One region of the Nonomuraea sp. NPDC049625 genome, then DNA from elsewhere that is predicted to be linked to it. Evidence: riboswitches for the same ligand, from Rfam matches in the RefSeq annotation. Region 1 holds a riboswitch; the other holds the start of a gene.
What was found. Region 1 has a riboswitch for cyclic di-AMP ahead of AB0J87_RS46375 (C40 family peptidase). Riboswitches for the same ligand answer to the same signal wherever they lie in the genome.

Region 1 (14,109 bases):
CGAGGAGCTGCGGGACGAGTTGCTCCGGCGCATGGAGATGGACCAGGCGATGCGCGACCCGGCCAAGGGTTTTCCCGACGACCGGCAGCTGGCGCGGCTGCAGAAGCTCGACGAGGGAAACACCGCCTGGCTCTACTCCGTGGTCGCCACCCGCGGCTGGCCGCTGGTCTCGCAGGTCGGGCACCGGGCCGCGCGGGCGGCCTGGCTGCTGGCCCAGCACGCCACCTCCCGCCGGGCGCAGCGGGTCTTCCACGAGGCGATGGCCGACGCGGTCGAGCGCGAGGAGGCCTCGCCGCGCGACTTCGCGTACCTGGAGGACCGGGTACGCGTCCGCTCGGGCCGTCCCCAGCTCTACGGGACGCAGTTCCACGACGGCGTAGGCGGCCTGGAGCCCATGCCGATCGAGGACCCCGGCCTGCTCGACGAGCGTCGCGCGGCCGTGGGGCTGGAGCCGTTCGCCGAGTACGAGGCGTTCATCCGGAAAACAGAGGGCCGCTGACATCTCACTCCGCACGAGGCGTTATCGTCATATTGACGAAATCCCTCAGTGAGGAGATCCCTGATGAGTGCACCGGCGATTCCCCTGCGGCTGACCGCGCCCGCGGCCGGCTGGACCGTCGAGGCGGACGTGGTCGTCATCGGCTCCGGCGTCGCGGGCCTGACCGTGGCCCTGCGCCACGCGGAGCTGGAACCGTCCGCCAAGGTGCTGGTCGTCACCAAGGACGTGCTGTCGGCGGGCTCCACCCGGTGGGCCCAGGGCGGCATCGCGGCCGTGCTCGACCCCCGCGACACCCCTGACGAGCACCTGAACGACACGTTGATCGCCGGCGTCGGGCTGTGCGACGTGCGGGCGGTGCGCACGCTCGTCACGGAGGGGCCCGGCGCGCTGCGGCGGCTCATCGGCCGCGGCGCCCGTTTCGACCGCACCCCCGACGGGGAGCTCCAGCTCACCAGGGAAGGCGGGCACCGGCGCGACCGGATCGTGCACGCGGGCGGCGACGCCACGGGCGCCGAGGTGCAGCGGGCGCTCGTCGAGGCCGTACGGGCCGCGGAGATCGAGGTGATCGAGCACGCGCTGGTGCTCGACCTGCTCAAGGACGCGCGGGGCCGGGCCAGGGGAGTGACGCTGCACGTCATGGGCGAAGGCGCCCGCGACGGGGTGGGCGCGGTGCGTGCCAGGGCGGTGGTGCTGGCCACCGGCGGCATGGGCCAGGTCTACTCGGCCACCACCAACCCCGCCGTCTCCACCGGCGACGGGGTCGCGCTCGCGCTGCGGGCCGGGGCCGTGGTGCGCGACATCGAGTTCGTCCAGTTCCACCCGACCGTGCTGTGGCTCGGCGAGGGCTCGACGGGCCAGCAGCCGCTGATCTCGGAGGCGGTCAGGGGCGAGGGCGCGTACCTGGTCGACCACGAGGGTGTCAGGTTCATGCAGGGCGCGCACGAGCTGGCCGACCTGGCGCCGCGCGACATCGTGGCCAAGGCGATCATGCGCAGGATACGCGAGACGGGCCGCGACCACATGTACCTCGACGGCCGCCACTTCGGCCGCGAGAAGTGGGAGACCCGCTTCCCCACGATCTACGCCGTCTGCCGCGAGCACGGCATCGACCCGGCCACCGAGCCGATCCCCGTGGCCCCGGCCGCCCATTATGCGAGCGGCGGCGTCATGACGGACCTGCGCGGCCGTACCTCGATCGAGGGCCTGTACGCGTGCGGCGAGGTGGCCTGCACCGGCGTGCACGGCGCCAACCGGCTGGCCTCCAACTCCCTGCTCGAAGGGCTCGTCTTCGCCGAGCGCATCGCCGAGGACATCCAGGCGGTACGCCCCGCGCCGGGCGAGCCGGTCGAGAGCGGCGCCGCCTCCGGCCTGGTGGACCCGAGGGTCAGGCCCAGGATCCAGGGCCACATGAGCACCGGGGCGAGCGTGCTGCGCAGCCGCGAGTCGCTGCTGGCCACGGCCAGGGCGCTGCGCGACGCCCGCTGGACGCCGGTCGAGGTGCCCGCCTGCACCGAGTCCTGGGAGGCCACCAACCTGCTCACCGTCGCCACCGTGCTCACCGGCGCGGCGGCGGCCAGGCTCGAGACCCGCGGCTCGCACTGGCGCGAGGACTACGGCACCCGTGACGACAACGAATGGCTGGGCCACCTGGACGTGACCCTGACCGAGGAGGGCCCCCGCATGACGTACACGCCCCACGGCGACGCGACTCCGCCGCGCCTGGCGCAGGAGCTGACCGCCGCCGGGCTGGACCCGGCCGAGGTGGACGCGCTGATCGACCGGGCGCTGGCCGAGGACCTGCAGGAGGCCGGCGACGTGACGAGCCTGGCCACGATCCCGGCCGAGCAGCGCTCGGTGGCCGACGTGGTGGCCCGCAAGGACGGCGTCGTGGCCGGGCTGGCGGTCGCGGAGGCGGTGTTCGTCCGGCTGGGCGCCGCCCGTACCGAGAGGAGGGCCAAGGACGGCGAGCGGGTGCGGGCCGGAGACGTGCTGATGACGGTCGAGGGGCCGGTACGGGCCCTGCTGACGGCCGAGCGCACCGCGCTCAACCTGCTCACGCACCTGTCCGGGGTGGCCACGCTGACCGGCAGGTGGGTGGAGGCGATCAGCGGTACGGCGGCGCGCGTGCGGGACAGCCGCAAGACGCTGCCGGGGCTGCGGGCGCTGGAGAAGTACGCGGTGCGCTGCGGCGGCGGCGTGAACCACCGGATGTCGCTGTCGGACGCCGCGCTGATCAAGGACAACCACGTCGTGGCGGCCGGTGGGGTGGCCGCGGCGTTCAGGGCGGTCAGGGAGCGCTACCCCGACCTGCCGATCGAGGTGGAGATCGACCGGCTCGATCAACTGGAGGCCGTATTGGACGAGGGGGCCGAGGAGATCCTGCTGGACAACTTCACGATCGAGGACACGGACCGCGCCGTACATGTCGTGAAAAATCGGGCAGGGAACAGGGTTGCGCTCGAAGCCAGCGGGGGATTGACCTTGGAATCGGCTCGTCGCGTGGCCGAAACTGGCGTTGACTATCTGGCGGTGGGAGCGCTGACGCACTCTGCGCCGGCTCTGGACATCGCATTGGATCTGCGGGGGTAATTGATGCTGCTCACGATCGACGTCGGCAACACGCACACCGTGCTCGGGCTGTTCGAGGGCGAGGACGTCATCGAGCATTGGCGGCTGGCCACCGACGCCCGCCGCACCGCCGACGAGATCGCCGTCGTCCTCCAGGGGCTGCTGGCGCAGTCGCCGCTGCTCAAGGGGGCCGACATTGACGGCATCGCCATCTGTTCGACCGTTCCGAGCGTGCTCAACGAGATGCGTGAGATGTGCCGCCGCTACTACGGCGACGTGACGGCGGTGATCGTGGAGCCGGGCATCCGCACCGGGGTGCCCGTACGCATGGACAACCCCAAAGAGGTCGGCAGCGACCGCATCGTGAACGCGCTGGCGGCCATCGAGCAGTACGGCGGCCCCTGCGTCATCGTCGACTTCGGCACCGCGACCTCGTTCGACGCGGTGTCGGCCAAGGGCGAGTACGTCGGCGCGGTGACCGCGCCCGGCATCGAGATCTCGGTCGACGCGCTGGCCGCCGCCGGGGCCCAACTGCACAAGGTGGAGCTGGTCAGGCCGCGCTCGGTGATCGCCAAGAACACCGTGGAGGCCCTGCAGGCCGGCATCATCTACGGCTTCGCGGGCCAGGTGGACGGGATCGTGGAACGGATGGCGGCCGAGCTGGCCGACGACCCCGACGAGGTGACGGTGGTGGCCACGGGCGGGCACGCGGCGCTGGTGGTGGGCGAGTCGCGCTCCATCGACGTGCACGAGCCGTGGCTGACGCTCATCGGCCTGCGCCTGATCTACAAGCGGAACACGGCCTGAGCCCCGACAGGAAAAAGCGGCCTCCCGCTCGGGTGGGAGGCCGCTCGCACGTCCGGGGACGACTCGTCACTCGCTCTCGGCGGTGTAGATGTAGTCCCAGGGGCTGCACTTCGTGGGGTAGTTGCTGTACTGGCCGATCTGGCAGACCTTCACCCGCACGCTGAAGACGTCGTTCTCCGAGAAGGTGAACTTCTTGTAGCCGGGGAAGCCGCAGTACTTCTTGGAGAAGACCGGCGACCAGTCGTGGTCGAAGTCGCTGGCCTCGAACTTCACGAATGCGCACTTGCCGCCCTCGTCCTCGTCGCGGTTGTCCAGGTCGTAGAGCCGGCCCTTGACGGTGACCTCGTTCGACTCGCCGTCCTCGTCCCAGCTGACGCCGATCCAGCCCTGCGACTTCGCCAGGCCGTTCTTGGAGTAGACGGGGCTCCAGTAGTCGGAGTAGTCGTCGTCGTGGTTCGCGGCGCCGGCCGTGGCGGCGTTGGCGGCGGAAGGCAGCGACAGGGCCAGAGCGCTGGTGGCGGCGACGGCGAGGAAGCCTGTCGCGATCTTCTTCAACATCTTCTCTCCTTGAGCTCCCCTTGGACCGGCTCCCTACCGGTTCCCCCCTGAGCTCGTGAGACATTGATAGAAGAGGGCTCTTGCAGCGGTCCTGCAGCGTGCCGACGAACCCTTGCAGGTCGCCATATCCCCTACCCTTTGTTCTTGTGAGCGACGAACTTCCCGAGCAGATGCGCATCCGGAGGGAGAAGCTCGACCGCCTTCGCAGCGAAGGCGTCGACCCTTACCCGGTGAATTTCCCCCGTACGGCCACCAACGCCGAGGTCCGGGAGAAATACCAGGGCCTGGAGCCCGACACCGCCACCGGCGACACGGTCGCGGTCGCGGGGCGCGTCATGCTCAACCGCGTGGGTGGCAAGCTCTGCTTCGCCACGCTCCGCGACGGCGGCGCCGATCTGCAGGTCATGATCTCGCTCGACAAGGTGGGCGAGGACTCGCTGGCCGCGTGGAAGCGCGACGTCGACCTGGGCGACCACGTGGGCGTGACCGGCGAGGTCATCACCTCGCGGCGCGGCGAGCTGTCCATCCTCGCCGACAGCTGGCAGATCACCGCCAAGTGCCTGCGTCCGCTGCCGGAGAAGCACGTCGGGCTCACCGACCCGGAGGCGCGCGTCCGCCAGCGCTACGTCGACCTCATCGTCAACGACGAGTCGCGGAAGATGGCCCGCCTGCGCAGCGCCACGGTGCGCGCCGTGCGCGACTTCTGGCACGAGGAGGGCTACCTCGAGGTCGAGACGCCCATGCTGCAGCCCATCCACGGCGGCGCGGCGGCCCGGCCCTTCAAGACCCACATCAACGCCTACGACATGGAGCTCTACCTTCGCATCGCGATCGAGCTCTACCTCAAGCGGCTCGTGGTCGGGGGCATCGAGAAGGTCTTCGAGATCAACCGCAACTTCCGCAACGAAGGCGCCGACTCCACGCACAACCCCGAGTTCACGATGCTCGAGGCCTACGGCACCTACCTCGACTACAACGACATGGCCGACCTGACCCAGCGGATGTACCAGAAGGCCGTGGTGGCCGCCCTGGACACCACGGTGGTCGTCCATGACGGGGTGGAGGTCGACCTCGGGATCGCCCGGTGGCCGCGCATCACCCTGTACGGCGCGGTGTCGGAGGCCGTGGGCGAGGAGATCACCACCGCGACCGGCCTGGAGGAGCTCCGCAAGATCGCCGATCGGCGCGAGATCCACTGGGACCCGAAGTGGGGCCAGGGCAAGCTGGTGCAGGAGCTCTTCGAGGCGCTGGTGGAGCACACGCTCGTCCAGCCCACGTTCGTGATGGACTACCCGCTGGAGACCTCGCCCCTGACCCGCCAGCACCGGGAAAACCCGCTGCTGACCGAGAAGTGGGACCTGATCGGCTTCGGCACGGAGCTGGGCACGGCCTACTCCGAGCTGATCGACCCGATCGAGCAGCGCCGCCGCCTGGTGGAGCAGTCCCTCCTGGCCGCCGGGGGCGACCTCGAGGCGATGCAGCTGGACGAGGACTTCCTGCAGGCCCTCGAGTACGCGATGCCGCCCACGGGGGGCATGGGCGCGGGGATCGACCGGATGATCATGGCCTTCACCGGCAAGAACATCCGCGAGACCATCCTGTTCCCGCTGGTCAAGCCCACCCACTGACCCGCGTCCCGCCGCCGTCGTAGAGCGCCCGCCCGGGGCGCTCTACCCTCTCCTGGTAAGCAGCGATCGGGAAGGGGCGCGCGGATGGCCACGAAGACGGCGGCGGAGCAGCGGGACGAGGCCAGACAGGTCTTCGACGCGTACTTCGCCGAATGCCCCTCCAGGAAGCTGCTCGACACCCTCAGCGACAAATGGGTCACCCTCCTGCTGACCGCGCTGGCGCAGGGCCCGCGCCGCTACAGCGACCTGTCCAGGCGCATCGCGGGCGTCAGCCAGAAGATGCTCACGCAGACCCTGCGCGGCTTGGAGCGTGACGGCCTGGTCTCGCGCACGCTCACCCCTTCTGTGCCGGTACGGGTGGACTACGCGCTCACCCCGCTGGGCGAGAGCCTGATGCCGTTGGTGGCCGCGATCAAGAGCTGGGCCGAGGCGCACATGGAGGACGTCGAGGCCGCCAGGGACCGCTACGACGCCGCCGGCACCTGAGCGATCATCGCCGTCGCGAATCCGGCTTCCGGGCCGCCCGGTTTCCGATCCGAAGCCGCTTGTAAGCATCGCGTCAAGGCCGCGGAGGCGCGGGTCAGGGAGCGTCCGTGGTGCCCCGGCCACCCCTGTGATCCCGCCGGGCACGCGCACCCGGAAACGAGGCCGCCCGGCCCGGCGGTCAGAGCAGAACGCCCGCCACCCGGCGGGCCGCCGACCTGAACCCGCGGCGGCAATTGCCATGGCGGATTGATCCAATTGCCTTAATCAACTGCCTGACCTGGGTTGTCGGATCATGTGGGAGCGCAGCACAAAGCGAGCGATTGGTGGCTTCCCGTGCGCCGGAAAGATCGCGTCACGGACGCGTGTCCCGCGATAACGCGGGTATCGATCATGCGGAATATCCATGGCGAACTGATCGAAAACCGGAACGCTGGTCAGGGCCATTCCGGAAGCCCCAATGTGATCACTCTACGTTCTGACATATCGCGAGTGCGTCATATATAGCGGATCATGTCAATAGCGCTCGTCAAGTGCGGCGATTGTCATGCTTGACGACCTTTCCACGATGCGTTTACCGTCTGCGAGGAGCGGCTTTGGCCCGTCTGTGAGGTCCAAGTTCTGCTGTTGGGGGGAGGGCTCCCGATGGATGTGCTCACTGAAGGCGTTGAGCTCAGCCATGCTGATTTGGCGCTGCTGGCGGAGTTGGCCAAGGGAGTCACGGTCGATCGGGTTGGGCGGCGGCTGGATATCAGCGGGCGCACGGTACGACGAAGATTGCGCGGCATCTGCGACCGCATAGGCGTGGCCACGGCGATCGAGGCCGTGGCCTGGGCAGCCCGCCGCCAGCTGATCTAGCCGCGGCGGACCGCCGGGGTGCGGGCTCAGTCGGCGATGCGCACCGCGCCGGCGAACGGCCGCCTCGCGATCGACGCGATCCGTACGACGTCACCGGTCTGCGGGGCGTGCACCATCATGCCGCCGCCGATGTAGATGCCCACGTGGTGCAGGTCGCTGTAGAAGAACACCAGGTCGCCCGGCCGGAGTTCCTCGCGCGAGACGTGCCGGCCGGCCGTCCACTGGTCGCCGGTGTAGTGCGGCAGCGAGATGCCCACCCGCTGGAACGCCGCCATGACGAGCCCGGAGCAGTCGTACGAGCCGGGGCCCTCGGCGCCCCAGACGTACGGCTTGAGCTGCTGCGTGAGCGCCCACCGCGCGGCCTCAGCGGCCTTCCCCGAGCCCGGGATCGGCAGGTTGACGCGCACGGCCCGCGTGCCGGGGCGCCCGGCCTCGCCCAGGGCCCGCCTGAACAGGCTGCTCTCGACCTTCGTCACCAGCTTGGTGATCTTGCTGCGCTTGGCCTCGAGGTCCGTGACGAGCTTCTGGACCTCGTCGATGCGGGCCGTGGCGCTCTCCTTGGCGCGGGTGGCCGTGTCCATCGCCTTGGTGAGCTGGTTGATCTCCTCGCCCTGCTCGGTCTGCAGCGCGTACGAGGTCGCGGCGCGGTTGAGGAAGCCCTCGGGGTCGTCGGAGGTGGCGAAGGCGAGGGTCTTCAGACCGCCCGTGATGTAGGCGTTCTGGGCCAGCGCGACGGCTTTCGAGCGCTTGGCGGCGAGATCCGTCTCGCTGCTCGTCAGCGTCTTCTCCGCGGCCTCGGCGGCCTTCTTGGCGGTCTTGAGCTTCTCCCGCTGGCCGTTGTACTGCTCGCTCAGCGTCTCGATGTCGGTGTGCAACTTCGTGGCCTGGTCGGCGAGCTCTTTCAGCGAGGGCTCGGGATCCGCGGACGCCGAACCGACGGGGATGGCGAACAGCAGCGCGGCGACTGTGAGACTCACCACACCTACGCGGCGTGGTCGCCGGGCCCGTTCCGGAGGGCGGGCGTGCTTGCCCGCCGACTTCCCCCCACCGCTGAGCGTGGGCTTCACCAACCAGCTCCTCTCGTCGACGCCTACCGGGTTAGCTGACGGGTTCGGGCCGGAGCAGCCCTACCGAAAGACTCGGATTCACCCCGTGGTGGCGTCGGAGGTCGCCACCGGCGGTTCCCCGGCTTCTCTTGCGAGAATTGGGCGTGCCTCCCGCGCGACACGCGGGAAACATTGTCGCTGGACACTAATGCACTCCGGGTTCGTGCTCAACCAGAACTGCCAAGTCTGTAGAGGTTTCACAACCGAAGGGTCACAAGGTGATCTCGTGGGCACCCGTGCAGAAGAGGCCCTACGCCCTATTTGTCCGCGCCTTCGGCGGGTGCGAGCTGGCCGCGCGGTCCCGTGCCGATCTGACCACAAGATGTAACAAGATGGGCCGAGACATGGGAGTTAGGGCTGAGCCGTAATGAGATCTGTACCCTGGAGAACCATGGAGCAGGTGGCCGAGCTGACAGTGCCCGAGACCGCGGTGGTGGTCCGGCGTGCCCGCACGCCCGACGTGCGCATGGTCAGACGCCTGGTGGACACCTACGCGGGGGCGGGGCCGAGGCTCCTGGAGAAGGCCACGGTGACGCTGTACGAGGACGTACAGGAGTTCTGGGTGGCCGAGCGAGGCGGGCAGGTCGTCGGCTGCGGCGCGCTCCACGTGCTCTGGGAGGACCTCGCCGAGGTCCGCACGGTGGCGGTGGATCCCGAGTGCCGGGGGATGGGCGTCGGCCACCGGATCGTCTCCGCGCTGATCCAGCAGGCTAAGGATTTGGGTCTGCGACGTGTATTCTGTCTTACTTTTGAGGTCGACTTCTTCGCGCGACTCGGGTTCCGCCCGATTCAGGGCACGCCGGTCTCACCTGAGGTCTACGCCGAACTGCTGGCCTCGTACGACGAGGGTGTTGCCGAGTTTTTGGATCTTGAACACGTCAAGCCGAACACGCTGGGAAACACCCGCATGCTGCTCCACCTGACATCGGGTGACGTGGACCTTGACCAGATGGAAAGGTGATTGTTGATACCTATGTCGATACGTTGGGCAGCACAGGCATGTGTCCTGACACGTGCCACATGCGCACTCGAAGCGAGGTGACACGGTGAGCACCGGACAGCCGCCGTATCCACAGGACGAATCCGGAGACAACTCTGCGCCTCCCTATTACGGGCAGCAGAACCAGGGCCGCCACCCCGGCGAGCCCGACCCGGACGCGACTGTGATCGGCTACCGGGCGGACGACGCCTATGGGCAGCAGCCCCCGTACGGTCAGCAGGGCTATGGCCAGCAACAGCAGTACGGACAGCAACAGCAGTACGGTCAGCAACCCCAGTACGGACAGCAGCAGTACGGCCAGCAACCCCAGTACGGCCAGCAGCAGCAGTCCCAGCCTGACTACGGCCAGCAGGCCCAGTCCCAGCAGGGCTACGGGCAGCAGGGCTATGGCCAGCAGCAGCAGTCCCAGGCGGACTACGGCCAGCAGCAGTACGGCCAGCAGGGCTACGGCCAGCAGCCGCAGTCGGGTCAGCAGGGCTACGGCCAGCAGTACGGCCAGCAGCAGCAGTCCCAGCCCGGCTACGGCCAGCAGGCCCAGTCCCAGCCGGGCTACGGCCAGCAGCCGCAGTCGGGCCAGCAGAGCTACGGCCAGCAGTACGGCCAGCAACCCCAGTCGCAGCCGGACTACGGCCAGCAGCAGTACGGCCAGCAGCCGCAGTCCCAGCCGGACTACGGCCAGCAGCAGTACGGGCAGCAGCCCCAGTCGCAGCCCGATTACGGCCAGCAGCAGTACGGCCAGCAGGGCTACGGCCAGCAGCAGCAGTCCCAGCCCGGCTACGCACAGCAGGGCTACGGCGACCAGCAGTACGGCCAGCAGCAGTACGGGCAGCAGGGTTACGGGCAGGCGCAGCAGTACGGCCAGCCCGGCTACGGCCAGGCCTACGGCCAGCCCGGGCCCGTGGGCGTGCAGCCGCCCGGCGCGCCGGCACCGCTGGCGGAGTGGTGGCAGCGCCTGGTGGCGAGGCTCATCGACGGAGTCATCCTCTTCATCGTGAACCTCGTCATCAGCGCCATCCTGACGGCGATCCTCGTGGCCAGCTACGTCTCGAGCAGCGGCAGCAGCAGCGGCTTCTTCTCGAGCTTGGTCGTGGGCATCCTGATAACGATCATCGTGACCGTCATATGGGTCCTCTACGACTTCTTCCTGCTGAAGGCGAAGGGGCAGACTGTCGGCAAGATGGTCATGGGCATCAAGGTCGTCCCCGTGGGCCAGGGCATACCGCCTGGCGGCCTGCCGACCGACGTGGCGCTCAAGCGCGCCGGCGTCACCTGGGGCGGCTATGTGCTCGGCGCCCTCCCGCTGAGCTTCATCGGCACGCTGCTCGCCTACGCGGCCGTGGGCGTCAACGGCGCCTCCCAGCTCTGGGACAAGCCGCTGCAGCAGACGTTCGCGGACAAGTTCGCGAACACCGTGGTGGTGAAGATCAAGTAGTCCAAGCGTCAGGTAAAAGCAGGGGCCGGCTTCGCGTCGGCCCCTGTTTTGTGTGCACAGGCCGTACCAAAATGGGGAACCTGAGCCGCTGATGACGCGAGGTGGGGGTTATGGCCGGGTCGCCGCCGCGGGCGGACGCGCCGCCCGCGGAATGGTGGGAACGGCTCGCCGCCCGGGCGATTGAGGCGTTCGTCTTCGGGGTGCTCTATTACATTCTGTTCATCGCGCTGTGGGGCGTCTTCCGGACTGTAGGGATGCTGGAGGCGTTCGAGGGCCGGCTGCCCGGTGTGTTCGCGTGGCTGGCGGCGGGGCTGGCTTATACCGGCTACGACTGGTGGGCTCATTACCGGCGCGGCAGGACGTTCGGCAAGGCGATCATGGGGATTCGCCTGGCGCCGCCCCACGTGGCCTCCAGAGCGCTGCTCAAACGGGCCCTGGTCTATCCGGGCCCCGTCATGCTGATGGGCATTCCCGTGGCCAATCTGGTGGCCGGAATGCTCCTGTTCTGCGTGGGGCTGCTCATCCTGATCGACAAGCCCCTGGAACGCGGGCCGCATGACAGGCTGGCCGGAACGCGTGTGGTAAAAGATCTTCGCTGACCCATCCCGTGCCTGGCAGGAAGCCAATTCCAAAAATTTTCTCTTGATCCGGTAAGGAGCCTGGAGAGACTGGCATTAGGCTATGGGGCATCCGGGTCGCCGGAGTTGGTGCCCTGCGAGGCGCAGGGCATCTGTGCGCCGCTATGGTCGGGTGCGAACGGTAGTCACCTGGCGCGTCGTGAGGGCCGCAACGCCCCTCCTGGGCGCGCTCCCATCCGCAAAATGCGCCCCTGAAACCCCGCAAGCCGTGGAGGCGAGGACGAATGGAAGCCCTAACAGACGTATTGTCAGCGCTCATCCCCCCGGCGGTGGTCGGGGGTGCCTTCATCTTTGGCGTAGTGAAGTTGGTCCGGTCCGAGGCCCTGGGAGGCCGCCGAAACCGCGAGGATCCGGTCGACGGGCAGAACTGATCGGCCAGTCAGCCGAATCCCCGCTGCGCTGAATTGTCTCCACGCCTTTCCGGGTATATGTTTGGGCAGGCGAATGAAACAATGCTCCGCGAAAGGATTGCGTAGATGGCCAAGCAGATCCAGGAGATTCTCATCGATGACCTCGATGGGGGCGAGGCCAATGAGACGGTCAGCTTCGCTATTGACGGCTCGTCCTATGAGATTGACCTCAGCGACCTTAACGCGAAGAAGCTGAGGGACGCGCTCACGCCTTTCGTGCAGCATGCGCGCAGGGCAGGCGCCGTCACCGCACGTCGCCGCGGTCGCGGCGGCAGCAGGGCGATGAGCCGCGAGAAGAGCTCGGAGATCCGGCAGTGGGCCAAGGCTCACGGCCTGCCGGTCAGCGAGCGCGGGCGGATCGCCTCCACGGTCGTCGAGAAGTACGAAGCGGCCCACTGAGCAAGCCGACGATCGACCATGCGCTTATGCCGTTCGCTTAGGACCCCGGCGGCCGCCATAAGCGCATGATCGTTATCCGGGCCGGAACTCGAAAGCCGGACCGCCCGGACTGTGATCTTCTGTGTGCACATATGCGGGCGTTTTGGCTGCGTGTTCGGCTTCGCCCGTGGCGCTGTTTCACCGGCGGTCGTCCACATATGTGGCGGCGTCGTAGTCGCGCGCCGAAAGCCGTGTGAGGCGGCCATACCTCATTCAACGTACGCTCGCGTCCGTACGTCACGATCGATCTCCGCGCTCATGGAACGCGCCATGACGGAAAACCCGGCGCCGTATAGCCCGGAGGCGATCTACGGGGCGGCGGCGGGTGTATACGGGTGATCTCACTGAGCGTAAACCCGCGACCGGCGCGAAGGTAAAGCGGTGCCGGGCTGGATGCGCGGCGGCGGGCAATACCGCGGGCGCCCGGATCCCCGCCGGCGGGCAAAACCCGCGAACCCGAGCAGGGCTCGGACAATCCCCGTTCCCCGGCATCTGCACACAATGCCGTGCCTTCTCAACTGCGCGGAAGTGCCGCGAATCCGGGGCGCCGAGCGAGACGTGGTCTCATCATGCGAGATGAAGTTGGTAACCGGGCTGACCGGATGCAAGATTCCCTTGGTGTGCCGCCCGTGCCGCGTTGTGCTCAGGGCGTAGAGCGGTCGTTTGGACGGCGGCCCTCCGCTACGTAGGATGATTACGTAACGATACGGACGCGGCATCTGAGATGTGCGGGCGAAGTGGCGCCCCAACGCTGACTCCGCCCCGGCGCGTCCGATGGCCGATCCGTGTGTACCGCGTGCGCCGCAGAGGGCAATTTTTTGACGCTTCCGCGAAGCGTCCTAAACATCGTTCGCTTGCGGCGTATCGGGAACACGTCACCCCCGAACAGTAGTTGGATGGAGGGTGAACGCCCTGCTCCCGGGGAACGTCTCTGCTATAGAGCGTGTCAGTGGCAGTGGGCACGGTTCGCCGAGCCAGGGCTAGCATGCGGGATGACGGGCCCGGATTTACCGGACCTGACTGACCGCTCTGTGAGGAGCGACGAGATGTTCGAGAGGTTCACCGACCGAGCGAGGCGTGTTGTCGTCTTGGCCCAAGAAGAGGCCAGGATGCTCAACCACAACTACATCGGCACTGAGCACATACTTCTTGGTTTGATCCACGAAGGTGAGGGCGTGGCCGCCAAGGCTCTGGAGAGCCTCGGGATCAGCCTTGAGGGTGTGCGCCAGCAGGTCGAGGAGATCATCGGCCAGGGCCAGTCGGCTCCGTCGGGGCACATTCCGTTCACCCCGCGGGCCAAGAAGGTCCTCGAGCTGTCGCTCCGTGAGGCTTTGCAGCTGGGCCACAACTACATCGGCACCGAGCACATCCTGCTCGGGCTCATCCGCGAGGGTGAGGGTGTGGCCGCCCAGGTGCTGGTCAAGCTTGGGGCTGATCTCAACCGTGTCCGGCAGCAGGTCATCCAGTTGCTCCACGGTTACCAGGGCAAGGAGCCGGCCGCGGCAGGCGGCCCGCAGGAGTCGGCCCCGTCGACCTCTTTGGTGCTCGACCAGTTCGGCCGCAACCTGACCCAGGCGGCCCGCGAGGGCAAGCTGGATCCGGTCATCGGCCGCGAGAAGGAGATCGAGCGGGTCATGCAGGTCCTCTCCCGGAGGACCAAGAACAACCCGGTTCTCATCGGCGA
Region 2 (14,109 bases), on a different contig from region 1:
GAGTAGTACAGGGTGAAGGCCAACGGGAAGAGCCCGAAGGCGGCGAACAGCAGGAAATAAGGGGACACCAGGGCGTACGGCATCGCTTTGACGTCGAATCGTGAACGCCAGCGGTGGCCGGGCGGACGGGCGCGGCGATGGTTGTTCCGCGCCGCCCGCGGAAGGGTGTCGAGGCTCATAACGGAACCTTTCGGCAGCTTGTCGTCGGCAACACGCCCGGCCCGCTGCTCGCGGGCCGGGCGGGGAGACTAGCCCGCGGCCTTCACCGCGTCGTCGACCAGCTGCTGCCAGGCCTTGTCGTACGGGACGGAGCCGTCGTCCATGCCCTGGATGACGGACTCGATGGCGTTCTTGACCTGGGCGTGCTTCACGCCGAGGAAGACCGGCTGCAGGCTCGACGCGGACTTGGCGAAGATCTCACCGATGGGGGCGTCGTTGAAGAACTCGTTCTTCGCCCCCTGCACGGCCGGGTCCTGCTGGGCCTTCGTGTTGCTCGGCATGTTGCCGAAGTCCGTGAAGATGCTCGCCTCGGTCTGCGCGTTGGTCAGGAAGTCGGCGACCATCGCGGCTTCCTTCGGGTGCTTCGACTGCTTGGGCACGGCCAGCCAGGAGCCGCCCCAGTTGCCGCCGCCGCCCGGCACGCTGGCCACGTCCCACTTGCCCTTGCCGCCGTCGCCGGCGTTGCCGCTGACCACGCCGAGCATCCAGGACGGGCAGCCGACCGTGGCGAACGCGCCCTTCTGGGTGCCCGCCGCCCACTCGTCGGTGAAGTTGCGCAGCTTGGCGGTCAGGCCCTGCTGGCTCATCTTCGTGGCGAAGTCGAAGCCCGCCTTCACCGCCGGGTTCTTGTCGACGATGAGGTTGTTGTCCTTGTCGAAGTACGTCACGTTGCCGTTCTTGGCCGCCTCCTGGTAGAGGACGACCTGGTAGAGCGTGTTCGTGCCGTCGGCGAACTTGGTGCCCTTGACCTTCGACTGGAACGTCTTGGCGACGTTCATGAACTCGTCCCAGGTCGGCCAGAGCGCGCTGACCTTGTCACGCTCGGTCGGCAGCCCGGCCTTCTTGAACAGGTCCGTGCGGTAGCAGAGGCTCATGCCGCCGATGTCGGTGCCCAGGCCGAACAGCTTGCCGTCGGCCGTGACGCCGTTCTCCCACTTCCACGCCGGGAAGTCCGCCTTGCGGGACTCCAGGCCGTACTCCTTGAGGTCGGCCCACCATTCGGGGTGCGCCTTGGCCAGGCCCATGCCGCCCTCGTCGATGCCGACCACGTCGCCGGCGCCGTTGCCGGCCTGCAACCACTGGATCATCTGCGGCCAGTACTGCTGCTCGAACTGGTCGGTCAGGTGCTCTTCCTTGATCTGGATGTCCTTGTGCTCGGCGTTCCACTTCGTGATGGCGTTCTTGTAGCCGAAGTTGGTGCCGCCGCCAAAGGTCTGAACGCGGATGGTGACCGGCTCAGCCGCCGCGGAGGAGGCGGGAGCGCTGCTGGACCCCGTCGCGGTGCCGCCGCCGGAGCTGCAGGACGCGACGGTCAGCGCCGCCACGGCCAGGGCAGAGGCCGCGGCTAGACCGCCGCGACGCTTGCTGATCATCATGGGTGGACCCCTTCTCGGGTGAATGTTGGGGGAGTGCACCGCGGCTCGCGCTCCGCCGCGGTGGGAGTCTTTGGGAGCGCTCCCACAAAGGGTGCACTTACGTGGTCTGCACGTCAATCCACCGAAACGCAACCGTTACCAATGAGGCGGTTTGTCACTCTAGAACCGGATTTTCCGCGTTATACCTCGCAAAGGGCGGCTTGGGAGCGCTCCCACCTCAAGAGGCATCTTTTGTGTCGCATCAAGGGCATGTCACCCGCACCCACCACGCTTTCTCCCGGTCACCCCACCAGTGAGAACCCCAGCCGGAAGCCCGGGGCCGCACCCGTGGTTCGGGGCGAACAGCACGGCCTTCCGCAATGAGGGCGCTGCGCGCGACGGAGCTCCAGACAGCGCCTCCCAGGGGGGCTCACGCCCCCCTTCGACCCCCCAACCCCGCTCGCTACGCTCGCCGACCCCGCCCGTCGAACAGGTCCTGGAGGGTGTGGGCGGGTTACCGCGCGGGTGGCCCAGGAACCGGGACCCACCCGTACGGAGTAGTGTGGCCCTCCGTGGTGCAGCGCCAAGCCTGAACGCGGAGGCGCCACCCTGTGGGTCGCCCGTCCTATGTGCGGCAGGCGGTGGCGCGTTCCTGGAGGAGGGTGCGTTCGCGGGCGTTGCGGGTCATGTCCGCCGCTCTCTCGAACTCGGTGCGGGCCTCCTCCTTCCGGCCCAGCTTGAACAGCAGGTCTCCTCGTACGCTCGGCAGCAGGTGATAGCCCTTGAGAGACGGCTCGTCGGCGATCTGGTCGAGGAGTTGGAGGCCGACCGCCGGGCCGTAGGCCATGGAGAGGGCGACGGCCCGGTTGAGCTCGACGATGGGGGAGCGGGACAGCTTGGCCAGCGCCTCGTACAGGCTCGCGATGCGTACCCAGTCGGTGTCCTCCGGGTTGAGAGCGCGCGCGTGACAGGCGGCGATGGCGGCCTGGAGGGTGTACGGGCCGAGCGTGCCGTCCCCCAGCTTCTCGGCCTGGTCCAGGGCGGTGAGGCCGCGGTGGATGAGGAGCCGGTCCCAGCGGGCGCGGTTCTGGTCGAGGAGGAGGATGGGCTCGCCGGACGGGCTCACCCGGGCCGCCGATCTGGACGCCTGGATCTCCATGAGGGCGACCAGGCCGTGCACCTCCGGCTCCTTGGGCATCAGGCCGGCCAGGACCCGGCCCAGCCGGAGCGCGTCCTCGCACAGGGCGGGACGCATCCAGTCGTCGCCGGCCGTCGCCGAATAGCCCTCGTTGAAGATCAGGTAGATGACCTCCAGGACCGATTCCAGGCGCGCCGACAGCTCGGTGGCTTGGGGGACCTCGAAGGGGATCTCCTTGTCGGCCAGGGTCCGTTTGGCGCGGACGATCCGCTGCGCCACCGTGGACTCCGGGACCAGGAACGCCCGGGCGATCTCGTCGGTGGTCAGGCCGCCGAGTACGCGGAGCGTGAGGGCCACCCGGGCCTCCACGGAGAGCGCCGGGTGGCACGCCGTGAACACCAGCCGCAGGAGGTCGTCCTCGATCTCGTCCACCTCGGGCAGGTCCTCGTCCGTGTCGAGCCGGTGGCCGAGCTCGATCAGGTTACGTTCGAGGCGTTCGTTCCTGCGGATCAGGTCGATGGCGCGGCGCTTCGACACCGTCATCAGCCAGGCGCCGGGGTTGCGGGGCACGCCGGACTCCGGCCACTGCTCCAGGGCGGCGACCAGCGCGTCCTGGGCCAGTTCCTCGGCCAGGCCGACGTCGCGCACCAGCCCGGCGAGCCCGGCGATGAGCCGGGCCGCCTCGATCCGCCACACCGCCTCGATGGCCCGATGGGTCTCCGTCCCGCGGCGGGAGGTGGCTTGGGCCAGGTCGTCGGTGTCGGAAGCCATCACCGGCCCATGAGAGCAGCACGAAGGCGCCGATGGCAACCCGCGTCCCGTCCCCTGAGTGCGTGCCTGACAGTGCCGGGGCGGGCGCGTGCGGGTGGGTCAGGGGTTGGGCGTGTCGGCGCCGAGGCGGTCGCGTAGTGCTCGTTCGCGTTCCCGCTCGCTCGCGGGCAGCGAATCGTCCGGTACGTCCGAAGCGTCGAACACCCGCCACACGTCCAGCCCGATCCCGTCGTACCCCGGCGGCACCGGCACGCGCATCGCCCATTCGATCGCCTCTTCCCGGGACTTGACCTGGATCAGCCAGAAGCCGGCGATGAGCTCCTTGGCCTCGGCGAAGGGGCCGTCGATCACGGTCGCCTTGCCGCCGCTGTACGCGATCTGGGCCCCCTGCGAGCTCGGGTAGAGCCCTTCGGCCGCCAGCAGCACGCCCGCCTTGGTCAGCGCCTCGTTGTAGGCGTGCATGTTGTCCACGACCTCCTGGCTGGGCAGCGCCCCGGCCTCGGTCTCCGCGTTGGCCTTGCCGACGATCATGAATTTCATGGGCGTCTCTCTTTCGTCTGGTTCGAGCTCCCGTCGAACGCGTCGAACGGCGACAGGCGGGATCGACACGTACGCGAGAGATTCATCGCGCGAACAGCCGGGCCGCGATGCCGTCCAGAACGTACTCGAGCCCGGTCTCGAACTGCCAGCCCGGCCGGTCCTTGTGCCTGCCCTCGTAGATGTACTGCCGGAAGCCGGGGTGGCGGCCGGTGTCGAGGAGGTACGTGAGCTGCGGGGCCATGCTGAGGTAGACCTGCTGCTCGCTGGACCAGCCCTGACCCGCCATGAGCCGGCGCATCGCGATCTCGGCGCCGGTGACTCCCTGCGTGTAGGAGCCGACGGTGTTGACGACGGTCATCTTGGTGTCGGCGTCCAGGTCAAGGCCGTCGACGGCGCGCAGCGCGCGTTCCGCCACCGCCAGGCGGTTGGGGGTGACGGCGAGCATCGCGCTCGGCGGGAGCTGGGCGAGCCAGAGGTGCTTCAGCATCAGCTCGCGCGTCCTGACGGCGATCTCCCGCAGCGTCTCCCGCCATCCCGCCGTCTCGCCGGGCAGCTCCAGCTCGCCGTAGGCGTGGTCGGCCATCAGCTCCAGCAGCTCATCCTTGCCCGACACGTACCGGTACGCGGCCATCGGGGCGACGCCCAGCTCGGTGGCCAGCCGCCGCATGGTGATGGCGTCGAGGCCCTCCGCGTCCGCGACGCCCACGGCGGCGGTGGCGATGCGGTCCGGGGACAGGGTCCGGCGGGGAGCGGGCGCCGGGCGCTCGAGGCGGACCCACAGCGGGGGCCTGTCATCGGGCTTGCGCGGGGCAGCCATGGATCGCCCTCCTCGCGACGAGTTGGTGTACAACGTATCAGAAGTAGACGACGTACACGCTGATCTACAATGTAAAGGAGCCGAGCTGGTCGAGAAAGGCGCGTGTGGTCGGGGGGCAGTCGTCCGCCGACGGAACGGCCAGAGCCAGCGAACGGGTCATCTTCGGCTCCAGGGGCCGGGTGGCGACGGTGCCCAGGTCGGCGGGGAGGCCGAGGGTCGGGACGATGCTGACGCCCAGCCCCGCGGCCACCATCTCCAGGATGGCGGCGGGCCCGCTGGCCTCGAAGGCGACGTCGAGCCGTACCTGGGCCGTCAGCGCCGCACCCATGATGAGGGGACGGCAGCCGGCGGTGGTCAGGATGAACGGCCTGCCCTCCAGATCGGCGAGAGTGACGGCCGGGCGGGCGGCCAGGGGGTGGTCGGCGGGCAGCACGGCGACCATGTCATGGGTGCTCAGGTGGACGGTGTGCAGGCCGGGCGCGGGGAGGGTGACGACGCCGACCTCGGCGGCGCCGCGGTGCAGCCATTCGCGGATGTCGTCGTCCATGCCCTCGAAGAGGCGTACGCGGACCTGCGGGTAGCGGTCGGTGAACGCGCGCAGCAGCTTGGCGACGAGCGTGCCGGTGGCGCTGGGGAGACTGGCCAGGCGGAGTTCGCCGGTGATCTGGCCGCTGGCGGCGGCCACGTCGGCGCGGATGCGGTCGAAGTGGCGCAGGGTCTCGCGGGCGCGGGCGAGGGCTCGCCGGCCGGCCTCGGTGAGGGCGATGCCGTCGCGGTGGCGGACGAACAGGGCGGCGCCGAGCTCGCGTTCGAGGGCGGCGATGGCGCGGCTGGCCGCGGGCTGGGACATGCCGGTGTGCTCGGCGGCGGCGGTGAAGCCGCCGTGTTCGGCGACCGCGACCAGGACCCTAAGCTGCGCCAATGTCATACCGACATACCTTAATTGGTATTTGACCGGGACGCTTCCAGAACATGATGGTTATGTCCATGTTCGAGCGAATGACGATCGAAGTCGACGGCCGCGTGGCCAGCTATCTGACGGCGGGCGAGCGGGGCCCGGTGGTGTTGCTGTTGCACGGCACGTACTGGAGCCGGGTCTGGGCGCCGGTGATCGACGGGCTGGCGGCGGCGGGGCTGCGTCCTGTGGCGGTGGATCTGCCGGGGCTGGGGCGTTCCGGCGGGGAGCTGACGGCGGAGACGGCGGCGGTTCCGGCGCTGGCGGCGTGGGTGGCCCGGTTCGCGGCCGCGGTCGGCGCGGGGGAGCGGCTCTCGGTGGCGGGGCACGACATCGGCGGTGCGGTCGCCCAGCACCTGCTGGTGGAGGGGAAGCCAGAGGTGCGGCGGCTGGCGCTGGTCAACTCGGTCACATACGACTCCTGGCCGGTGCCCGGCGTGGCCCGTTACCGGGATCCGGCCGTGGTGGCGGCCACGACCGTGGAGGAACTGCTGGCCGCCCGCCGCAAGGCGGTCAGCACCGCGCTCGCCCGGCCGGCCACCGAGGCGGAGCTGGCCGATTACCTTGATCCGTGGAACGACCCGCGGGTGGGCCGGTCGTGGATGGCGCTGGCGGGCGCGGCCGACAGCCGTTACACGCTGGACCTGGTGCCCGCACTCAGGGCCGATGGGACGCCGAAGCTGCTGGTGTGGGGGGAGGACGACACGTTCCAGGAGGTCCGGTACGCCGAGCGCTTCGCCGCCGAGGTGCCGAACACGACGCTGGTGCGCGTTCCCGGGGCGGGGCACATCCCGATGGAGAACGATCCGGCCGGGGTCACCCGGGCGCTGGCGGAGTTCCTTCTCGGCTGAGACCACTGCGGGCGACGAGGGCGACGGTGGTGAGCAGGGCCAGGGCGGCCGCCAGGGCGGGTGCGGGGCCGGTCGTGAGGTGGAGGAGGGCGCCGGTCAGGGCGCCGAGGAACATCGCGGCAATGGAGGCGGATCGACGCAGGGCGGCCCGGCCCGGCGTGTCGGCGGCCAGGCTCGTGAGGGTCGTGGTGAGGACGTTGGTGACCAGGTCGGGTACGCCGAGCGCGCGTACGGACGCGTTCTGCAGGCCCATGCCGCAGGCGAGCAGCACGATGAGGGCCGCCTGGGACCAGGTCGTGCGGTGTCCGGCCGTGAGGGCGATCGCGAGGGTGGCGGCGACGAGGAGCGCGTGTACGGCGGTGGCGGCGGCGAACGCTCGTCGCGGGTTCGCGGTCCGCCTGATCACCCGGCCGGCGCTCCAGGCGCCGGCTCCGAAGGAGACGAGGGCCGCCGGGGAGGCCCATCTGGACATCTGGGCCTCCCCGGCCAGGGCGAAGCTGAGGAAGACGATGTTGCCGGTCATGTTGGCGACGAAGACGCGGCCCAGGCCGAGGAAGCTGACGGCGTCGACGAGGCCGGTGACGAAGGCCAGGAGGATCAGCAGGGCGGGCAGGACGCCGTGCGGGTTGGCGCCGCGCGGGAAGAGCCCGTCGGCGACCCGTCGCAGTCCATTCCGGACCAGCCTTCCGGGGCGTCTGCGCGCGGCTGGCATGGTGGGCGGCTCCTTGGCGAGGTCGCGGGCGGTTCGCCTCGGGTCTTCCCCGGTGACGGGCCGCCGCACTCGCGGGGGTGAAACGCGACGGCCGAACGGCACCGGTCGCCGGGTTCCGCTCGGCACGCCGCCGCACTCGCCGGGGGTGAAACGCGACGAGCGCGCGTCCCGTTGCGGGACGCGCGCTCGTTCGGCGCTGGGGGAAGGCCGGCCAGGAGGTGCCTGGGGGAGTCCGGTCAGTAGGCGCCTGGGGGAAGTCCAGCCTGGAGGGGGACAGTCCGGTCAGGAACGGTACTGGGGGTAGCCGTAGCCGACGACCTGGGACTTGGGACGGACGCGCTCCTCGACCTTGCCGTTGCCGGTGTTGCCCTCGACGGTCGAGATGGTGCCGTCGCCGTTGTCCTTCTCGACGAACCCGACGTGCTTGATGTCGTTGAGGTCCTTGCTGCCGCTCCACGAGAAGTACACGATGGCGCCGGGCTTGGCCTCGGTGCCGAAGCGGTGGTTGGCCTGGAACCACTTGGCGTGGGCGACGGTCCAGGCGTCCCAGCCGATCTGCGAGCGGGCGCCGGTCTGGTCGCCCACCCAGGAGACGAACATCGCGCACCAGGCTGCGTTCAGGTAGTCGGCGCGGCTGCCGCCGTCACGGGCGATGGTCTCCGCGGCGCGCTGCGAGTTGGCGTACCAGCGCTGGAACTTGGTGCCGCCGCCGGCCGCGTTCTCGGTGATGCCGACCTGGGACTTGGCGAGGGCCAAGACCTCGCCGGCGGTGACGCCGGCCTTGGCCTCGCGCGAGCGCTCGGCGTGGTCGGCGACGGTGGCGGTGCCGGCGACGGTGTCGATCGGCTGCTTGTCCGCTGCGGTGGCGCTGGTCATGTGGGCGCCGAACGCGGTCCCGAGGATGGTGGCGCCGAGAAGGGCGCGGGCGATGTTGGTCTTCGCAGCGGAGGTAAAGCGGATGTTGGCCATCGAGGGGGTTTACTCCTTGCTTCCATGCCGCTTACCGGGTTAGCTGACGGGTTCGGACGTGGAAGCTGCCCTACGGCACCGAAGTGCCGATTCACCCCAAAGGACGTGGGTCCCCGGTTCCGCCCGAGGGCGGATTCAGCGGTCACAGGACGTTCCTGTGATGTGTCTTGCGATGGTCGGACAAGTCCGGACAAACCGGACGTATGTCTCAAGAATGCCTCAAACGTAATGCATAAGGCAAGAGCGTTACAAATCGATAAAGGCCCAGCTAGGCGACCTGCCTGCGAGCCTCGGCCAGAAGCCCCATCATGGCAAGGGATTCGTCGAGCGGCATGATCGAACTTTCGGTCCTGCCTTCGGCCGTCGCGGCCCGGACCTCGCGGAGCTCCCCGGCGTACCCGTTGTCCGCCGGATCGAGGATGTACTCCTCCGGCTCCATGGAGGGCCCGGAGAGCAGAATCCGCGGCGTGGCCCAGAACGGTGCCTGGAGGTCCGCCCGCATCTGAGTTCCTACAACACTGGCATGGTTCGGGTAATTCCCGAGCAACGAAGTCTCCACGAGAGCCTTCCTGCCACCGGGGTAGAGCAGCACGCCGCCGGCCTCCGCGTCGACGCCGTTGGGCGCCAGAGTGCCGGTGATCCGCAGGTCGGAGGGCATGCCGAGGATCAGCTGGGCCAGCCCGAACGGGTAGATCCCCAGGTCCAGGAGCGCCCCGCCGCCGAGCTCCGGCGCCCACAGCCGGTGCTCCGGGTCGTAGGACTTGGCGAAGCCGAACGAGGCGTGCACCGAGCGGAGGTCGCCGAAGCGCTCGTCGGCCGCGATCTTCTGGACGAGCGGGTTGAACCGCATCCACATCGCTTCCATCAGGAACACGCCCGCCTCGCGCGCCAGGCGTACCATCTTCTCCGCGTCGTCCACGGTGGCGGCCAGCGGCTTCTCGCACAGCACGGCCTTGCCCGCGGCGATGGCGACCTCGGCCACCTCCAGGTGCTGGGCGTGCGGCGTCGCCACGTAGATCGCGTCCACGGCCGGGTCGGCGCAGAGCCGCTCATAGGAGTCGTACGCGGACTCCGCCCCCAGCGTGGCGGCCAGCGCCTGCGCCCGCCCCAGGTTCCTCGATCCGACGGCGGCCACCCGCATGCCCGGTTCGGCCGCGATGGCCGCCCCGACGGTCCGCGCAATATTCCCTGTCGCCGCTATGCCCCACGCAAAATCCCGCACGCGGGAGATCGTAGACGAGTCAGGTCATGTTGAACGTGTCGGGGTCGGGTCCGATCCGCTGTCCCCTGTTCATCGCGCCGATGGCGGCCATGTCCTCGGCGTCGAGGATGAAGTCGAAGACGCCGATGTTCTCGGCGATGCGCGCCGGGGTGACCGACTTGGGGATCGCGACGTGGCCGAGCTGCAGGTGCCAGCGGAGCACGATCTGCGCGGGCGTCTTGCCGCACTTGTCCGACAGCTTGGCCAGCGCGGGGTCGTTCAGCAGGCCCTGGCCCTGGCCGAGCGGGCTCCACGCCTCGGTGAGGATGCCGTTGGCCTCGTGGAAGGCGCGCAGCTCGCGCTGCTGGAGGTACGGGTGCAGCTCGATCTGGTTGATGGAGGGCACGAGGTCGGTCTCGTTCATGAGGCGGGTGAGGTGGGCGATGCCGAAGTTGGAGGTGCCGATGGCCTTGGCGCGCCCGTCATGGTAGATCTTCTCGATCGCCTTCCACGCCTGCACGTACTTGTCCTGCTGCGGCACCGGCCAGTGGATGAGGAAAAGGTCGATGTAGTCGAGGCCGAGCCGGGCCAGGGACTCGTCGAAGGCCGCCTCCGCGCGGCCGTGGTCGGCGTTCCACAGCTTGGTGGTCACGAACAGCTTCCGGCGCGGCAGCTCACTTTCGCGTACGGCCTGCCCCACGCCTTCTTCGTTGCCGTACGCGGCGGCGGTGTCCACGTGCCGGTAACCGGCCTTGAGCGCGGTCGCGACGGCCTTCGCGGCCTCGTCGGCGGGGACCTGCCAGACGCCGTAGCCGAGCTGCGGGATCTGCACGCCGTCGGTGTTGAGCATGAGCGAGTTCATACTCTCCATTGTTCACGTCGCGTTTCTGGTGGCTTAAGGCGGCGGGGCTAGCTTGAAGCGGTCGTGAACGGGCCATCACCCGGCTGGGAGGACAGGAGTGGTCGAACAGGCGTCGGCCTGGGTGGAGTCACCGCTCCAGATGCTGTGCGCCGTCGAGGCCCATTACGCGGGCGTGCTCGGCCCCGAGACGGTGGTCGTGCCGCGTGCCGGTCTGAGGCCGTTGAAGGCCACGCGTCGGGAGCTGAGGTCTCTGGGGCTGCCCGACGGCCTGGAGCTGGCGGAGCCGCGTGAGCGCATGCCCAGGCGCGTGCAGGCCGTCGGTGACGCCTTCTCCGGCAGGGTGCAGGTGCGCTGGCTCACCTCGCGTCCCGGACGCATCGTCATCGTGGACGACGGGCTGGCCACGCTCCGGCTGCTGGAGCTGCTGGCCGCGGGGCCGTACCGGCCGTTGCTGCGGGCCAGGGCCCAGCCGACCAAGCTGCGCTCCGTGCTGGGCCTGGCGGCCGCGCTGCGGCTGCGCCTGAGCGACGTGTCGGTCTTCACCGCCCTGCCCGTGGACGAGGCCCTGGCGGACGGCGTACGGCAGGCCGGGATCAACCTGGTACGCCACCAGTTCGACTGGCTGCGTGCCCAGCCGCCCAGCGCGGAGGGGCCCGCGGAGCGCACGGTCGTCCTCGGCACCTCGCTCGTCCGCAACGGGCTCGTGCACCGCGACCACTACCTGCGCTGGCTGACGGACCTGGCGGCCCAGGAGCCGCTCGCGTACTACCCGCACCGCCGCGAGGACCCCGTGGACGTGGCCCTCATCAGGGAGCGCCCCGGCATCACCGTGCACGACGTGGGCGCGCCGGCCGAGCTGACGCTGCGCGGCCTGGACGCGGGCCAGCGCGTGCTCAGCCTGCCCTCGACCGCGATCACCTCGCTGCGGGTGCTGCTCAGCCCGCGCGGTGTCGCCGTGGAGCCCGTGGACGTTCCTGACGACTGGTGGACCAGCAGGGCGGCCCCCGCCCTTCGCTCGCATCTGACAGGAGTGTCCGGTTGAAAGTGTTGGCGGTCGCCGACTCCGACTCGTATCTGAAGTGGGCGGCCTGCCTGCTCGGCGACCTTCCCCCCGGTGGCACGGCGGAGCTCGTGGTGGTGCGCACGCCGATCGCGCCCTCGCCGGAGCAGATCGCCGCCGCCGTGGGCGGTCTGGAGCCGCCGCCGGTGGTCTCGGCGCGGTCCGTGCGGCGGCTGGCCGAGCGCATGCGCCCGGACGTGGTGCTGGTGGCCTGCACGGGCCCGGTGGTGGACGTGCTGGTGGCCGACGTGCTCGGTGACCTGCGGCCGCGGCCGGTGTTCGTGAGCGGGCTGCCGGGCATCTCGGTGCCGGCGACGGAGAAGGCGTGGTTGTTCCGCAGCGGGTGCGACCTGTTCGTGGTGCACAGCGAGCGTGAGGTGGCCGAGTTCTCGGAGATCGCCGGCCGGCTCGGCGGGGGAGGGGCGGTGGGGCTGGCCAGGCTGCCGTTCCTGCGCTCCGACGTGGTCGCCGGGGGCGGGAACCGGGTGGTGTTCGCCACCCAGGCCAAGGTGCCGCGGGAGCGCCCGGACCGCGAGCGGATCCTGCTGGCGCTGGCCGAGCTGGCCCGGCTGCGGCCCGAGCTGGACGTGGTGGTCAAGCTGCGGGCCCTTGAGGACGAGCGGCAGACGCACAACGAGCGCCACCACTACCAGCGGCTGTGGCGGGAGATGGGCGAGCCGGGACGGGTGGAGTTCGCGGCGGGGTCGATGCACGACCAGCTCGAACGGGCGGCCGGGTTCGTCACGGTGAGCTCGACGGCGGCGCTGGAGGCGATCGCGCTGGGCGTGCCGTCGCTGGTGCTGGAGGACTTCGGCGTCAGCGCCGAGATGATCAACCTGGTGTTCGAGGGCAGCGGGCTGCTGGGCACGCTCGACGACCTGGCGAAGGGCGGCTTCCGGGCGGCCTCTGCCGAGTGGTGCGAGGCCAACTACTTCCACCCGCCGGCGCACAACGACTGGGCCGGGCGGCTGGCCGGGCTGGTGGCGGGCGGGTCGCGCGTACCGGCTCGATCGCTGCTGGACGGGCCGGAGCACGCGGCGGCGCGGCGGCGGGCCAGGCTGCGGGTGGAGGTGCATCCCTCGATGCTGCGGGCCGGGTACCGGGCCAAGCGCCGCATGCGCCGCTACCTCAAGGCCCTCGGCTGACCGCCGCCCTCCCGACCCGGCGAGCCCACCGCCCCACCTGAGCGGCACGCCCGTCCCTCCGAGGGACCGCTTGAGGTGCGGCTCACACGCGCCCGTTTCCCCGAAGGACCGCCTGAGGCGCGGCCATTCGCGCTCCTTTCCCCCGAAAGGACCGCAACCCCGGACGGCGGGAGAGGGTCCCTCCCGTCGCCCGGGGTTGCGGTCCCCTGGGAAGCGCGGCGGCGAGCCCGGCCGTGGTGCGGTGGCGGGATCGGCCGGCCTTTCGGGGGAGAGCTGTCAGATCGCCGAGCGGATCTTTCGGCGCAGCCGGGTGAGCGCCGTGGGGCGGGCCACCAGGCCGAGGGTCTCCAGGCGCTTGCGCTTGAAGTAGCGGGCGTCGAACTCGATGCTCGCCGGCCGCAGCTCCGGGTACGTCTCGGCCTGCATGCAGTAGCCCACCGCCCGGACGAGCCCGCGCAGGTCCACCGCCGTCGGGTGCTCGATGCCGCCGTCCGGCGACAGCCGGGGCAGCAGCGCGTCCACGATCGTGACGGGGATCCGGTTGCTGTTCTCGTACGGCGCCAGCCGGTCGAGCACCAGCTCCGTGCCGTACGCGGCCACCTGCAGCCCGAAGTAGCGCTGCGCGGTCAGCAGCCCGGTCGAGAAGCAGCCCACGACCAGTTCGGGCCGCAGCGCCGCGAAGCACACCTCGGCGGGCACGCTCTCGGCGGCCACCGACAGCCGCACGCCCAGGGGTTCGGCCGCGGCCCGCAGGAGCTGGGCGTGCCGCCGCCCGGCGGCCGGGTGCGGTTTGAAGACGATGTCGGTGTAGCCGCGCGCGGCCAGGGCCTTGAGCATCGTCTCGTGCAGCGCCGCCTCCTCCTCCGGGGTGACGATCTCCAGGGCCGACAGGTACTGGCCGAGGATCATCGCCTGCCCGGGCAGCATGTCGGGGGCGGTGGCGGTGACCTCGTGCACGACCGACATGAACCGCTCGTCCGGCAGGATCGAGGGTGCGACGTCGTACTCGCTGAGCAGCAGCGGGGTCAGGCCCGGCACGAGGTCCAGGTGGAACAGGCGGCCGATGCGGCGGTAGATCTCCGCCGGCAGCGGGTCGCGGGTGGGGCCGTAGCTCATCAGGCCGTCGGAGTAGACGGTGATCGGGCAGTCGCGCACCAGCCCGGCGATGGTCCGGGCCGGGGGCACCGCGATGGACTCCAGCACCAGCTCCTCGACCCCGTCCAGGCCCCAGACGGAGCGGATGAGGCGCTCCATCATCGGCACCTCGATGACGCGGGCGCGCCAGTCGGAGGGGTGCAGCGGCGCGATGAGGTCGTTCCACGAGTGCACCGCGTCGAAGCGCGAGCGCAGCACGGCGAAGCCGGGCGACCTGTCGAGCGGCGCCGTCACCTCGGGGATGGCCGCGTTGTTCGACACGATCAGGACGCGGCGCCCGTCGCCGAAGCGGCCGTCGTCGATGGCGGCGGCCAGCGACATCGCGCCGAACAGCGTCGAGGCGTAGAAGACCTTCACTA

Region 2: it holds a riboswitch for cyclic di-AMP, as region 1 does, so the genes downstream of both, AB0J87_RS11170 (CHAP domain-containing protein) here and AB0J87_RS46375 (C40 family peptidase) in region 1, are expected to answer to the same signal.

Annotation. Positions count from the first base shown of each region.
Region 1 covers NZ_JBFAOQ010000015.1:54,578-68,686, forward strand. Annotated here, with positions in the region: gene AB0J87_RS46340 (DUF6624 domain-containing protein) at 1-499, shown strand, start outside; gene AB0J87_RS46345 (L-aspartate oxidase) at 563-3,088, shown strand; gene AB0J87_RS46350 (type III pantothenate kinase) at 3,092-3,874, shown strand; gene AB0J87_RS46355 (hypothetical protein) at 3,941-4,432, opposite strand; gene lysX (bifunctional lysylphosphatidylglycerol synthetase/lysine--tRNA ligase LysX) at 4,579-6,060, shown strand; gene AB0J87_RS46365 (helix-turn-helix domain-containing protein) at 6,145-6,546, shown strand; gene AB0J87_RS46370 (LuxR C-terminal-related transcriptional regulator) at 7,189-7,401, shown strand; gene AB0J87_RS46375 (C40 family peptidase) at 7,428-8,378, opposite strand; cyclic di-AMP (ydaO/yuaA leader) riboswitch at 8,474-8,622, opposite strand; gene AB0J87_RS46380 (amino-acid N-acetyltransferase) at 8,899-9,468, shown strand; gene AB0J87_RS46385 (RDD family protein) at 9,554-10,939, shown strand; gene AB0J87_RS46390 (RDD family protein) at 11,050-11,538, shown strand; gene AB0J87_RS46395 (Lsr2 family protein) at 12,054-12,386, shown strand; gene AB0J87_RS46400 (ATP-dependent Clp protease ATP-binding subunit) at 13,472-14,109, shown strand, end outside.
Region 2 covers NZ_JBFAOQ010000002.1:803,302-817,410, forward strand. Annotated here, with positions in the region: gene AB0J87_RS11130 (sugar ABC transporter permease) at 1-179, opposite strand, end outside; gene AB0J87_RS11135 (extracellular solute-binding protein) at 249-1,595, opposite strand; gene AB0J87_RS11140 (RNA polymerase sigma factor) at 2,200-3,483, opposite strand; gene AB0J87_RS11145 (YciI family protein) at 3,583-4,023, opposite strand; gene AB0J87_RS11150 (TetR/AcrR family transcriptional regulator) at 4,106-4,840, opposite strand; gene AB0J87_RS11155 (LysR family transcriptional regulator) at 4,905-5,768, opposite strand; gene AB0J87_RS11160 (alpha/beta hydrolase) at 5,840-6,646, shown strand; gene AB0J87_RS11165 (YoaK family protein) at 6,612-7,358, opposite strand; gene AB0J87_RS11170 (CHAP domain-containing protein) at 7,641-8,327, opposite strand; cyclic di-AMP (ydaO/yuaA leader) riboswitch at 8,341-8,478, opposite strand; gene AB0J87_RS11175 (Gfo/Idh/MocA family oxidoreductase) at 8,596-9,549, opposite strand; gene AB0J87_RS11180 (aldo/keto reductase) at 9,569-10,390, opposite strand; gene AB0J87_RS11185 (hypothetical protein) at 10,488-11,432, shown strand; gene AB0J87_RS11190 (DUF6716 putative glycosyltransferase) at 11,435-12,595, shown strand; gene AB0J87_RS11195 (polysialyltransferase family glycosyltransferase) at 12,872-14,107, opposite strand; gene AB0J87_RS11200 (glycosyltransferase family 2 protein) at 14,107-14,109, opposite strand, start outside.